3 regions of the Pantoea sp. X-Soil-ISGK-285 genome follow, and region 3 is predicted to be linked to each of the others. Evidence: predicted binding sites of a transcription regulator. Region 3 holds the regulator's gene; each other region holds the start of a gene.
The links. The regulator PhoB, encoded in region 3, activates phosphate uptake and scavenging genes when phosphate is short. The targets are predictions, from matches to a motif close to CTGTCATAAAACTGNCNNAT.
Positions count from the first base shown of each region.

Region 1: the regulator PhoB is predicted to act here: its motif matches at 2,428-2,447, upstream of glpT (glycerol-3-phosphate transporter).
Region 2: the regulator PhoB is predicted to act here: its motif matches at 2,348-2,367, upstream of serA (phosphoglycerate dehydrogenase).

Region 1 covers NZ_AP035938.1:204,142-208,355, forward strand. Annotated here, with positions in the region: gene pldB (lysophospholipase L2) at 1-38, shown strand, start outside; gene yigL (sugar/pyridoxal phosphate phosphatase YigL) at 91-891, shown strand; gene glpT (glycerol-3-phosphate transporter) at 942-2,282, opposite strand; gene AC6I8B_RS00915 (carboxylate/amino acid/amine transporter) at 2,657-3,520, shown strand; gene AC6I8B_RS00920 (YehS family protein) at 3,822-4,214, opposite strand, start outside.
Region 2 covers NZ_AP035938.1:3,363,983-3,368,196, reverse strand. Annotated here, with positions in the region: gene AC6I8B_RS15885 (oxidative stress defense protein) at 1-265, shown strand, start outside; gene AC6I8B_RS15880 (LysR family transcriptional regulator ArgP) at 522-1,427, opposite strand; gene rpiA (ribose-5-phosphate isomerase RpiA) at 1,610-2,269, shown strand; gene serA (phosphoglycerate dehydrogenase) at 2,549-3,787, shown strand; gene AC6I8B_RS15865 (5-formyltetrahydrofolate cyclo-ligase) at 4,132-4,214, opposite strand, start outside.
Region 3 covers NZ_AP035938.1:975,346-979,559, reverse strand. Annotated here, with positions in the region: gene AC6I8B_RS04480 (cobalamin-independent methionine synthase II family protein) at 1-173, opposite strand, end outside; gene AC6I8B_RS04475 (PstS family phosphate ABC transporter substrate-binding protein) at 339-1,259, opposite strand; gene phoR (phosphate regulon sensor histidine kinase PhoR) at 1,279-2,592, opposite strand; gene phoB (phosphate response regulator transcription factor PhoB) at 2,607-3,296, opposite strand; gene sbcD (exonuclease subunit SbcD) at 3,494-4,214, shown strand, end outside.

The sequences.
Region 1 (4,214 bases), 770 kb from region 3:
TCAATGCAGTGGTCGACTTCTTTTCCTCGCACCACTGACGTTATTTATCCGACCGGTTAAGGCCGGCAGAACCAGATACCCGAGGTTTTCATGTATCACATCGTTGCATCCGATCTGGATGGCACGCTGCTTTCTCCCGAACATCGTCTGACCCCTTTTGCGCGTGAAACGCTGCAGCAGCTGGTCGCGAAAGATATTCACTTTATATTCGCCACCGGCCGTCATCATATCGATGTCGGACAGATGCGCGACAGCCTGGCGATTCCGGCCTATATGATCACCTCAAACGGCGCGCGCGTGCACAACGCAGAGGGCGAACTGGTGTTCAGTCATAATCTGGATGAGGATATCGCCAGCGATCTGTTTGGCCTGCAATATCATCACAGCGATATCCTGACCCACGTTTACCGCGACGATGAGTGGTTTGTCAGCCGCTCAAGCCCGGCTGAGCAGGACTATTTCCGCGAGTCGGTGTTCAACTATCAGGTCTATGAGCCGGGTCTGCTGCCAACCGATAATATCAGCAAGGTCTTTTTCACCTGCGAAAATCCCGAGCATCTGATCCCGTTGGAACAGGCGATTGAAGCGCGCTGGGGCGATCGGGTTAACGTCAGTTTCTCACTGCCTACCTGTCTGGAAGTGATGGCGGGCGGCGTGTCGAAAGGGCATGCGCTGGAAGCGGTCGCGAAAACGCTGGGCCATTCACTGGAAAGCTGTATCGCCTTTGGCGACGGCATGAACGATGTGGAGATGCTGAGCATGGCGGGTAAGGGCTTTATCATGCAGAACGCCCATCAGCGGTTGAAAGATACGCTGCCGGAGCTGGATGTGATCGGTTCAAATGCCGATGATGCCGTGCCGCAGACGCTGCGCACGCTCTATCTTGCTTAAGCCGTCAGCGCAAAAAAAGGGCCGGATATCCGGCCCTTTTTTTATTGCCGTCAGGCAGGGGTCTTTTTGTGTTTGTGTTCGCTGACCATGGTCAGTAACAGCAGGATAACCGCCAGCACACAGCCAGCAATCATCACCATGAAGCCGCCGTCCCAGCCGAAGTAATCGACGGTGTAACCGACAATGGCGCTGGCCGCCACCGATCCACCCAGATAGCCGAACAGGCCGGTGAAGCCCGCCGCTGTCCCCGCCGCTTTTTTCGGGGCCAGCTCCAGCGCGTGCAGACCAATCAGCATCACCGGACCGTAGATCAGGAAGCCAATCACAATCATACAGGCCATATCGACGCCAGGATTGCCCGCCGGGTTAAGCCAGTAGATCACGGTCGCGATGGTTACCAGCGTCATAAAGAACACCCCGGTCGCACCGCGATTACCGCGGAACACTTTGTCCGACATCCAGCCGCACAGCAGCGTTCCGGGGATCCCCGCATACTCATACAGGAAGTAAGCCCACGACGATTTATCCAGCGTGAAGTGTTTTACTTCTCTGAGATAGGTCGGCGACCAGTCGAGAATGCCGTAGCGCAGCAGATAAACAAACACGTTGGCCAGCGCGATGTACCACAGCAGCTTGTTCGGCAGCACATATTTCATGAAGATCTGTTTAGCCGTCAGCTCCTCTTCGTGGCTGGCATCATAGTCGGGCGGATAGTCGTTTTTGTACTCTTCAATCGGTGGCAGACCACAGGATTGCGGCGTATCACGCATCAGCGCAAAGGCCAGAATCGCAATGGCGATGGCGCCAAACGCCGGCATATAGAGTGCCGCTTTCCAGTCGTTGAACCACGCCATACCGAGCAGGAACAGCAGAGGCGGAATACCGCCGCCGACATTATGGGCGCAGTTCCAGACCGAAACGATCCTGCCGCGCTCTTTCTGCGACCACCAGTGAACCATGGTACGTCCACAAGGTGGCCAGCCCATGCCCTGGAACCAGCCGCAGATAAACAGCAGCACGAACATCACCATAATGCTGGAGGTGGCCCAGGGAACGAATCCCATGATCAGCATCACTGTCGCAGCCAGAATCAGGCCTGCCGGTAAGAAGACGCGCGGGTTTGAGCGGTCAGAGACCGATCCCATGATGAATTTTGAAAAGCCGTAGGCGATGGATATGCCGGATAAGGCAAAACCGAGATCGCCACGTGAAAAACCCTGCTCTACCAGGTAGGGCATGGCGAGTGCGAAGTTTTTTCTGACCAGATAGTAGGCGGCGTAACCAAAGAAGATCCCGATGAAAATTTGCCAGCGCAGACGACGGTAGAGCGGATCAACGTGATCCTCCGCCACCTGCGGCTGACGTGGTGCAGGTTTAAAAATGCTCAGCATCAGTGAGGCCCTCCAGGGCACATTATGGTTTTTAATTCCCAGCAGGTTGGGGCAGGAAAAGAGCAGAAGAAAATGGACGCAGAATGTTCCATTTCGCGCAAAGAATAGTGTTAGTTGCGCAACGTTACTGTGATGAATGACACATTTGTTACACTTTTATTACATTCTGGAGCGGAAGTGATCATGCGATGGATCATTTCGCGCATTTTATCTGGCTGAAAGATCTTTCTGCAGACAGTTATGTCAGGAAGCTAAAGCCCTTTTCCGATGGCTATTCTGATCGCCTGGTTTGTAATCAGATGTCAACCAGATTTCACAGCCTGATGGCAGCACATTGTTTACACTGACGGCCTGTTAATTTCGGGGTCGTCACCGTGTTTTTATTGATTATTACCACCATTCTGTGGGCCTTTTCGTTCAGTCTGATTGGCGAATACCTTGCCGGGCAGGTGGACAGTTGGTTCTCTGTACTGATGCGACTGGCGCTGGCTGCGCTGGTATTTTTACCTTTCCTGCGCTGGCGTGGTCATCGCCCTTCAACGCTGTTGCTTTACATGCTGGTCGGGATGCTGCAGCTGGGCGTGATGTATCTGCTGAGTTTCGAAGCCTATCTCTACCTTAGCGTGTCGGAATTCCTGCTGTTCACGGTGATGACGCCGCTTTATGTGACGCTGATTTACGATCTGATCAGCCGTCGTCCACTGCGCATGGGTTATATCTTCAGTGCACTGCTGGCTGTGGCAGGTGCGGCCATTATTCGCTATGACAAAGTCAGCGATCATTTCTGGTTTGGTCTGCTGTTAGTGCAACTGGCAAATATCTGCTTTGCGGCGGGAATGGTGGGCTATAAGCGTCTGCAGGAGACCCGCCCGATGCCGCAGCACACCGCCTTCTCCTGGTTCTATCTGGGTGCGGTGTTGATTGCGGTGATCGCCTGGTGCGCCTGGGGCAATCCGCAGAAGTTGCCGACCACCTCATTGCAGTGGGGCATTCTGGTCTGGCTGGGCATTGCGGCTTCCGGTCTCGGCTATTTTATGTGGAATTATGGTGCGACCCAGGTCGATGCCGGCACGCTGGGCATTATGAATAACATGCACGTTCCTGCCGGGCTGCTGGTGAATCTGGCTATCTGGCAGGAGAAACCGCACTGGCCAAGCTTTATTGCGGGCGCGCTGGTGATCCTCGCCTCGCTGTGGGTGCATAAGCGCTGGGTGGTGGGGCGCAGTGACCGATCATAAACAGGGCTGTTGCATGGGAGCGGCCTCCCGGGCTGGCGCGTCCGATCGCGAAGGAATCTCACATCCCTGTGGATCGGCCGGGCCATCCCTGGCCCGGACGCTTCGCTCTTCAGACGCGCCAGCCCTGGAGACTTAACAGCATCATCGCAGTTGAACCAGGGGCTCAGAGCGAATATGAAGGAGGGGATGGCGGGTTGAGAAGTAAAGCGTCCGCCGCAAGGATGCGGCGGTCGAGGCTCCAGGGATGGATTTACGCCGTCTTTACGCAGCAACCCGCTATTTCCGACTGGATGGCACGATATCAGGCAGGCTTCTCACTCTTAGGACGCTGAATCATCGCCAGCCCTTTCAGGAAGTTACGCAGAATCTGATCGCCGCATTCGCGGTAGTTCTTATGATCAGGTTTGCGGAAAATCGCACCAATCTCAGCCTGTGAAACGGTAAAATTCACGCGTTTCAGTACATCAGGGATGTCGGTGGTTTTCAGATCAAAAGCGATACGCAGCTTTCTCATGAAGATGTTATTGGTCATCTTGCGCTCAATCGACGGCGCGGGCGCATCTTCACTTTTGCCGCGACGGTAGAAGATCAGGCCATTCAGGAAATAACCCATCAGCACATCGGGGCAGGGACGGAACGCAGCATCGTCATCTTTTTTCAGCCACGCCTGAATATCCGCCAGCGGCACGTCACA
Region 2 (4,214 bases), 1.7 Mb from region 3:
GAGTTACAAAGAGCAGGCGCGTAAAGCAGCGATTAAAAATGCGACTCAGCAGGCATCACAGCTGGCTGAAGGCTTTAACGCGAAGCTGGGATCGATCTACAGCATTCGTTATCAGGTCGCTAACTATCAGCCGATGCCGATGAACCGTATGTATAAAGCGGCTGCAGCGGCAGATACCTCGGCGCAGGAGACCTACGATCAGCAGAGCATCAACTTTGACGATCAGGTTGATGTGGTGTTTGAGATCAAGCCCAATACGCCATAGTGCAAAACGGGGCTGATGCCCCGTTAAGACTGCCGATGAATCTCAGGATCTGACCGCAATGAATAAATTCAAAGCGAAGGGAACATGGTCAGAGGAGGAAAGCGTCCCGCGCCATGGACGGCGCGGGCCGAGCGGCCAGGGATTGGCTTAAGCGCCTTTCCGATCTGACCTTGTTCCCTGAGCCAATCCATCCTTACAGCCGTTCGGGGCATAATTTGTCAGCAGTAAAAACGGGGCTTTCGCCCCGTTTTTGTTTTCAGGCTGCGACGTCATCCTGACGCAGCACCCGATGTCCATGCGCAATCAGCGCATCGGTCACCCGACGCATTAACCGGCTTTCCGGTGCAAAACGATGCCAGTAGAGCATCCGGCGCTGACACAAGCCTGGCGTCAGATCTATTAACTCACCGCTCGCCAGCTCACGCTCAATCTGCAGATGCGGGATCATACAGCAGGTCGAACCCTGTCGCGCCATCTGCACAAAGGCTTCAGAGGAGTTCACGATGTGGCAGGGCACACTGCCCGGTGAGAGATCAAAGTTCTGTTGCAGGAAGGCCTGATGCATATCATCAAGATGGTCAAACGCCACCGCAGGCGCTTTCAGCAGGGCAGAGCGGGTGACGCCGTTGGGGAAGAAGCGATCGGCAAAGTCACGCGACGCCACAAACAGGTAGTCGAGCGCACCGAGCTGATCCACCAGACAACTGGGCAGCGGCTGCGGCTGAATACTCACCGCACCCACCACTTCACCACGACGCAGACGCTCCTGGGTGCGGGTTTCATCTTCGACCTGCAGATTCAGGCGTACGGGTGAATCTGCCAGCACATCCTTCAGTGCAGGCAGCAGCCAGGTCGCCAGACTGTCGGCATTGACCGCCAGCGACAGCAGCAGTGGCGTGGTGCCACTGTTCTCATCGCCCAGCCACTCCTCTTCCAGCAGTTCCACCTGGTGCAGCAATGCCAGCAGTTTCTGACCCTGTTCGGTCGGACGTGGTGGCACCGTGCGCACCAGCAGCGGCTGACCAAACAGATTCTCCAGCTGCTTGATACGCTGTGAAACCGCTGACTGGGTGATACATAATTTTTGAGCGGCACGCTCAAATCCGCGTTCGCGGATCACTGAATCCAGCGCCTGAAGCGTTCGATAATCCGGGCGTTTCATTATTCTTCTCTCTCCTTCAGGATGGATGTCACTATGCCACAAAAGTATCACCTGTGATGGCTCTCTTGTTTTTTGTGGGCTGGCTTCCAAAGCGATAAATCCACGTCGGTCAGCCGAGCATTTTCAGCAAGCCTTGTTTTATACTACGCGCACTTCGTTGTCGCACAGGTTTTAAACATACCATGACCCAGGATGAACTGAAAAAAGCCGTTGGCTGGGCTGCACTTGAGTACGTGCAGCCGGGCACCGTTGTTGGTGTGGGCACCGGATCCACCGCTGCCCACTTTATCGATGCGCTTGCCACGGTCAGGCATCAGATTGAAGGTGCCGTCTCCAGCTCGGATGCCTCAACCCAGAAGCTGAAGAGCCTGGGTATTCAGGTGTTCGACCTGAACGAGATTGACCTGCTGTCGGTGTACGTAGATGGCGCGGATGAGATCAACCCACAGATGCAGATGATCAAAGGCGGCGGCGCGGCGCTGACGCGCGAAAAGATCGTGGCCGCCGTGGCTGAAACCTTTATCTGTATCGCTGACTCTTCAAAAGAGGTCGATGTGCTGGGCCGTTTCCCGCTGCCGGTCGAGGTGATCCCGATGGCGCGCAGTTATGTGGCGCGTCAGCTGGTGAAAATGGGCGGTTTGCCTGAGTATCGTCAGAACGTGGTCACCGATAACGGCAACATTATTCTCGATGTGCATAATCTGCGCATTCTCGATCCCATTGAGCTGGAAAAAACCATCAACGCCTTGCCTGGCGTCGTTACCGTGGGCCTTTTTGCCGCGCGTGGTGCCGATATTGCACTGATTGGCGGGCCTGATGGCGTGAAAACCATCAAAAAATGATCTGTCCGGCGTCGATGCGGCGTCGGTTATTTCTGCCTGCAAATCATCTTTTCTCGCTGCGGTGAAATTTGGTGACTTATGTCACATAACCGTCATCGGCAGCGGGTTCGTTCTTTCTTCCAGTCCGACCTCCTTATTTTGTCCGGCAATGTGCTGCCGTCAGCCGCTGCCGTGCTGGCGGCCGGGCAATCGTTTGTATTGCCCGACGCGATTTTTTTGATATTTTGACAGAAGGCTGGCTTATGGTAGTCCTCATTGAATGCTGAATAGGATCGGGAAATGGCAAAGGTATCACTGGAAAAAGATAAGATTAAGTTCCTGCTGGTGGAAGGTGTCCATCAGAGCGCGCTGGAGAACCTGCGGGCTGCAGGCTATACCAACATCGAATTCCATAAGGGCGCACTGGACTCCGACGCGTTAAAAGCATCGATCCGTGATGCACACTTTATTGGTATCCGTTCCCGCTCCCAGCTCACTGAAGAGATTTTTGCGGCGGCTGAAAAGCTGGTCGCCGTTGGCTGTTTCTGTATCGGCACCAACCAGGTTGATCTGCAGGCGGCTGCCAGCCGGGGTATTCCCGTGTTCAATGCGCCGTTCTCAAATACCCGCTCGGTTGCGGAGCTGGTGATTGGTGAGATGCTGCTGATGCTGCGTGGCATCCCGGAAGCGAATGCGAAAGCACACCGTGGCATCTGGAATAAGATTGCCAAAGGCTCATTTGAAGCGCGTGGCAAAAAACTGGGTATTATCGGTTACGGCCACATCGGAATGCAGCTGGGCGTGCTGGCAGAAAGCCTGGGTATGCATGTTTTCTTCTACGACATTGAAAACAAGCTGCCGCTGGGTAATGCCACGCAGGTACGCCATCTGGCCGATCTCCTCAACATGAGCGATGTGGTCAGCCTGCACGTGCCGGAAACCGTCTCTACACAGGATATGATTGGTGCAGAGCAGCTGGCGCAGATGAAGCCTGGCGCGCTGCTGATTAACGCCTCACGCGGCACGGTGGTGGATATCCCGGCGCTGTGCGATGCGCTGGCCAGCAAGCATGTGGGTGGCGCAGCCATCGACGTCTTCCCGAGCGAGCCAGCTACCAACAGCGAGCCGTTTATCTCTCCACTGAGTGAGTTCGACAACGTGATTCTGACGCCGCACATTGGCGGCTCGACGGAAGAAGCGCAGGAGAACATCGGCATTGAAGTGGCGGGCAAGCTGGCGAAATACTCCGATAACGGCTCGACTCTCTCGGCTGTTAACTTCCCCGAAGTGTCACTGCCGATTCACGGTATCAGCGCCAGTCGTCTGCTGCATATCCATGAGAACCGCCCTGGCGTGCTGACGGCCATCAACCAGATTTTTGCCGAGCAGGGCATCAACATCGCCGCCCAGTATCTGCAAACCTCGCCGTTTATGGGCTATGTGGTGATCGACATTGATGCAGAGCCGGAAGTGGCCGAGAACGCGCTGCAACTGATGAAGGCGATTCCGGGTACCATCCGCGCCCGTCTGCTTTACTAAGCGCTACCAACCTGAACAGGCGCTTAGTCGCGTCTCTTCAGGTAGTTAATACAGGCTGTCCCGATTTGCTGTAAGACCGAGACTGCGAAGAGAACACGGTCAGATCGGAAAGATGCAAAAGCCGCCATCCATGGCATGCCCGTCCCGCGCGATTACGCACTTCATCCCTGAGGTGCGCCCGTAACCGGGCCAAGGCGTTGCGTTGTTCAAAAACGCTCCCGGCGTTTTTATCCGGGCGGCGGGACGCTTTCCTCTTCTGACCATGTTCCCTGCGCGTTAAGCTATTTCATTGCAGCCAGATGCGCCCAGGTATGGGTTTTCACTTGTCTGCAAAAGCGACTCTTCTACTCCCACTGCCAGAGTTTTGACGGCGTCATTACCGCCGGCAAAGGCACATCCCATTCTGCCACCGGCAGGCTATCGACCT
Region 3 (4,214 bases):
CCGTTTTCCTGCTGTTTCGCCACCACATCGCGAATCGCCTCATCTTCAACCTGGCGCAGGGCAGCCGCATCGATCTCTCCGGCTGCAAACTGTTCGCGCGCCTGCTTAATGGCGGCGGGACGCAGAAAGCTGCCAACGGTATCGGCACGGAACGGGGCGGTTTCTCTTTGCATGATCACTCCTGTCTCTCCTGCCGTTAATGACGGCAGGAAATAGTTGCATCCTCATATAAATAGCCATCTGGATGGCTACATGTCTGAACACAGAGTGGCATGGGCGGCTTTCTTCTGCAACTGAAGAAAATTCAGTGATGATGAAAAAAATTCACGTGTGGGAGATTAACGCAGCGCGGCGCGCGCCTGCGTCATCTGACTGTCAGAGAGCGGCAGATAGCCCGCTTCACTGACCCGCCGCTGTCCCTGCGCCGAAAGTACCTGCTGCAGAAACGCGGCCACCAGCGGCGGCAAAGGTTTGCCGGGCGCTTTATTCACATAGAGATAGAGCGGGCGCGCCCAGGGATAACGGCCACTGCGGATGGCATCGGCATCCGGGGTAATCGCCTGCCCCTGATCATTCATCACCGCCAGCATTTTTACGCCGCTGAGATGAAAGCCAAAACTGGCGTAGCCGATGCTGCGTGAATTACCGGCCACCGCCTGCACCACTGCGGCCGAGCCGGGAAACTCCGCCACGTCGCTGCGAAAATCACCTTTACACAGCGCCTGCTGCTTGAAGAAACCCCATGTGCCGGAGGCGGAGTTACGTCCATAGCGCTGAATCGGCCGTTTGCTCCACTGCGCGCCGGTTAAGCCGAGATCGCCCCAGCGCAGCGGCACGCTGTGTGCGCCACACAGACGGGTAATCGAGAAGATGGCATCGAGCTGACGCGGTTCTATCTGCTGCAGCGGATTGCGCTGATTCACCACTACCACCAGCGCATCCATAGCCACCGGAACCGCCAGCGGCGGATAACCGTAGCGCGCCTCAAAGGCCTGGCGTTCATCTGCCTGCATCGGGCGGCTCATCGGACCGAGTTGTGCTGCCCCTGCCGCCAGCGCGGTCGGCGCAGTAGAAGAGCCGGAGGCCTGAACCTGGACATTGACGCCCGGCGCCTGGCGACTGAAATCTTCGCCCCACAGCGTCATCAGATAACCCAGCGTATCCGATCCGACGCTGCTGAGATTGCCGGAGAGCGCGCCGGGCTGGGCCAGTGCCAGGCCCGGCAGCAGAGTAACGATCAACAAAAGAAGGATGCGCATCAGGGAGATCCGGCAGCAATTAATGAACGGCATTCTCCTGCATCACGCTGCTGACAATCAACCTCGCTGGCAGCGTAAAGGTAAAACAGGTCTCCTTGTGCGGCACGCTGGTGATATCGAGCCGGGCGTTATGGTGGCTCAGAGCATGTTTCACTATCGCCAGCCCCAGCCCGCTGCCGCCGGTCGCACGCGAACGCGCTTTATCGACCCGGTAGAAACGCTCGGTAAGACGCGGAATATGTTCTGAGGCGATGCCCGGCCCGTTATCGCACACCCGGAAGATAGCCCCCTGTTTGCCGCGCAGCCAGCTGATATCAATTCGCGTGCCATCCGGTGTGTGGTTTACCGCGTTGTAAACCAGATTGGAGATGGCGCTGCGCAGCTGTTCATCGTTGCCGAACACTTTCAGATGGGGATCGGTATGGAAATGGATGTCGTGACGGCCGCCACTCAGCGTTGCCGCCTCATGCTGCAGCAGTTTCAGCATCACCGGCACATCGACCTTCTCTTTCAGATCGATCGCGGGCGCGGCTTCAATGCGCGACAGCGTCAGCAGCTGTTTGACCAGGCTGTCCATGCGGCGCGTCTGCTCCGACATGGTGTGCAGCGCTTTGCTGCGCGAAGGCTCGCTCATCACCGAGTCGTTCATCATCTCCAGATAGCCCTGCAGCACCGTGAGCGGTGTGCGCAATTCATGGCTGACGTTGGCAAAGAAGTTGCGGCGCGCCCCTTCCAGCTGATGCATCTGCGTGACATCACGCGCCACCAGCAGCCACTGCCCTTCGCTGTAGGGCATGACGCGGAACTCCATATGAAGTTTGTTGTTCAGCACCAGCGTCAGCGGCTTGTCGAAATCGCGCTGGCGAAGATAGCGCGAGAACTCCGGATAACGGAGCAGATTGAGGATATTCTGGCCATTATCTTCCGGCCAGCGCAGACCCAGGTGCTGCTGCGCCAGGCCGTTACACCAGAAAATGGTGCCCTCTTCGGTGGTCAGGATCACCGCATCCGGCAGCGACTCGGCACCGCTGCGGAAACGCTTAATCAGATTGCCCAGTTCACGCCGTCGCCGCCGGTTGCGGAGCTGCATCTGGTAAAGACCATAAAACAGCGGTTCCCAGCTGGCACGCCCGGCCGGTGGCGTCATGGTGCGGTCGATCCACAGCCAGTGCGACAGCCGCATCAGATTGTGAAAATGCCACAACAGCACCGTCAGCACGCTCAGCAGCAGCCACCAGGGCAGACCGCCGAACAGCAGGCCCAGCAGCACTGCGGGCAGACAGACCAGCAGCAGTTCTGTCAGTAATCTCTTCCAGGAGAGGCGTTCCAGCACGGTTAAGGCTCCGTTTAGTAGCGGGCAGAGAAACGATACCCTGTTCCGCGAACGGTTTGTACCATGCGATCGTGGCCGGACACTTCCAGCGCTTTACGTAAACGGCGGATGTGAACATCGACAGTACGATCTTCCACATACACATTGGTGCCCCAGACGTGGTTCAGCAGCTGTTCGCGGCTGTAAACGCGTTCCGGGTGGGTCATAAAGAAGTGCAGCAGCTTATATTCGGTGGGACCCATCTCCAGCGGCGTGGTTTCGGACATCACGCGATGTGAGGAGGGATCCAGACTCAGCCCCTGCATCTCAATCACCTCTTCCACGGCCATCGGCGAAATACGGCGCATCACCGCTTTGATCCTCGCCATCAGCTCTTTAGGTGAAAAGGGTTTGGTAATGTAATCATCGGCACCCACTTCCAGGCCGCGCACCCGATCCTCCTCTTCGCCGCGCGCGGTGAGCATCATCACCGGGATATCGCGTGTCATCGCCTCGCGTTTCAGATGTTTGATAAACTGAATACCGCTGCCACCGGGTAACATCCAGTCCAGCAAAATCAGATCGGGCCAGGGTTCAATCAGCTTGCCAACGGCGCTGTCATAATCTTCCGCCTCGATTGGCTGATAGTCGTTCTGCTCCAGAACAAAACACAACATTTCACGGATGGGGGCTTCATCCTCCACAACCAAAATGCGCTTAGCCATTATTACTCCTGCTGATTATGACGGATGTCACTGAGATTCGCGGCGCCATTATGCGTCAGATTTGTGACACTTTTATGAAAAACATAACCTGCCTGTAACCTCACTGGTAATCATTTATGACAGCGCAGCGACAATTTTTTGCTTTGGCCGCAGAGCCAGTATAATCGCCGGGCGAATCACAACGGCAGGGACTCATCATGCGCATCATTCATACTGCGGACTGGCATCTGGGGCAGTTCTTCTACAACAAAAGTCGGGCAGCCGAACATCAGGCATTTCTCGACTGGCTGTTGATCCAGATTGAACAGCATCAGGTGGATGCGTTGATCATCGCAGGCGATCTGTTTGATACCGGTACACCGCCCAGCTACGCCCGCGAAATGTTCAACCGCTTTGTGGTGGCGCTGCAGCCCAGCGGCTGTCAGCTGATTGTGCTGGCGGGCAACCACGATTCCGTTGCCACGCTGAATGAGTCGCGTGAGCTGCTCGCCTGTCTCAATACCCGGGTGATCGCCACCCCGCAGGAGAAGGATGATGTGCTGCTGCTCAACACCCGCCAGGGCGAGCCGGGCGCGCTGCTGTGTGCGATTCCCTATCTGCGGCCGCGCGATATCCTGCGCAGCCGGGCGGGTCAGTCGGGACGCGACAAGCAGACCTCGCTGCTGGAAGCGATCGCCCACCACTATCAGCAGCGATTCACCGCCGCCCAGGCGCTGGGCCATGCACTGCCGATTATCGCCACCGGCCATCTCACCACCGTCGGCGTCAGCCAGAGCGATTCGGTGCGCGACATCTATATCGGGACGCTGGATGCCTTCCCGGCCAGCGTGTTTCCCGCGGCTGACTATATCGCACTGGGGCATATTCATCGCGCCCAGCGCGTCGCGGGCAGCGAGCATATCCGCTACAGCGGCTCAC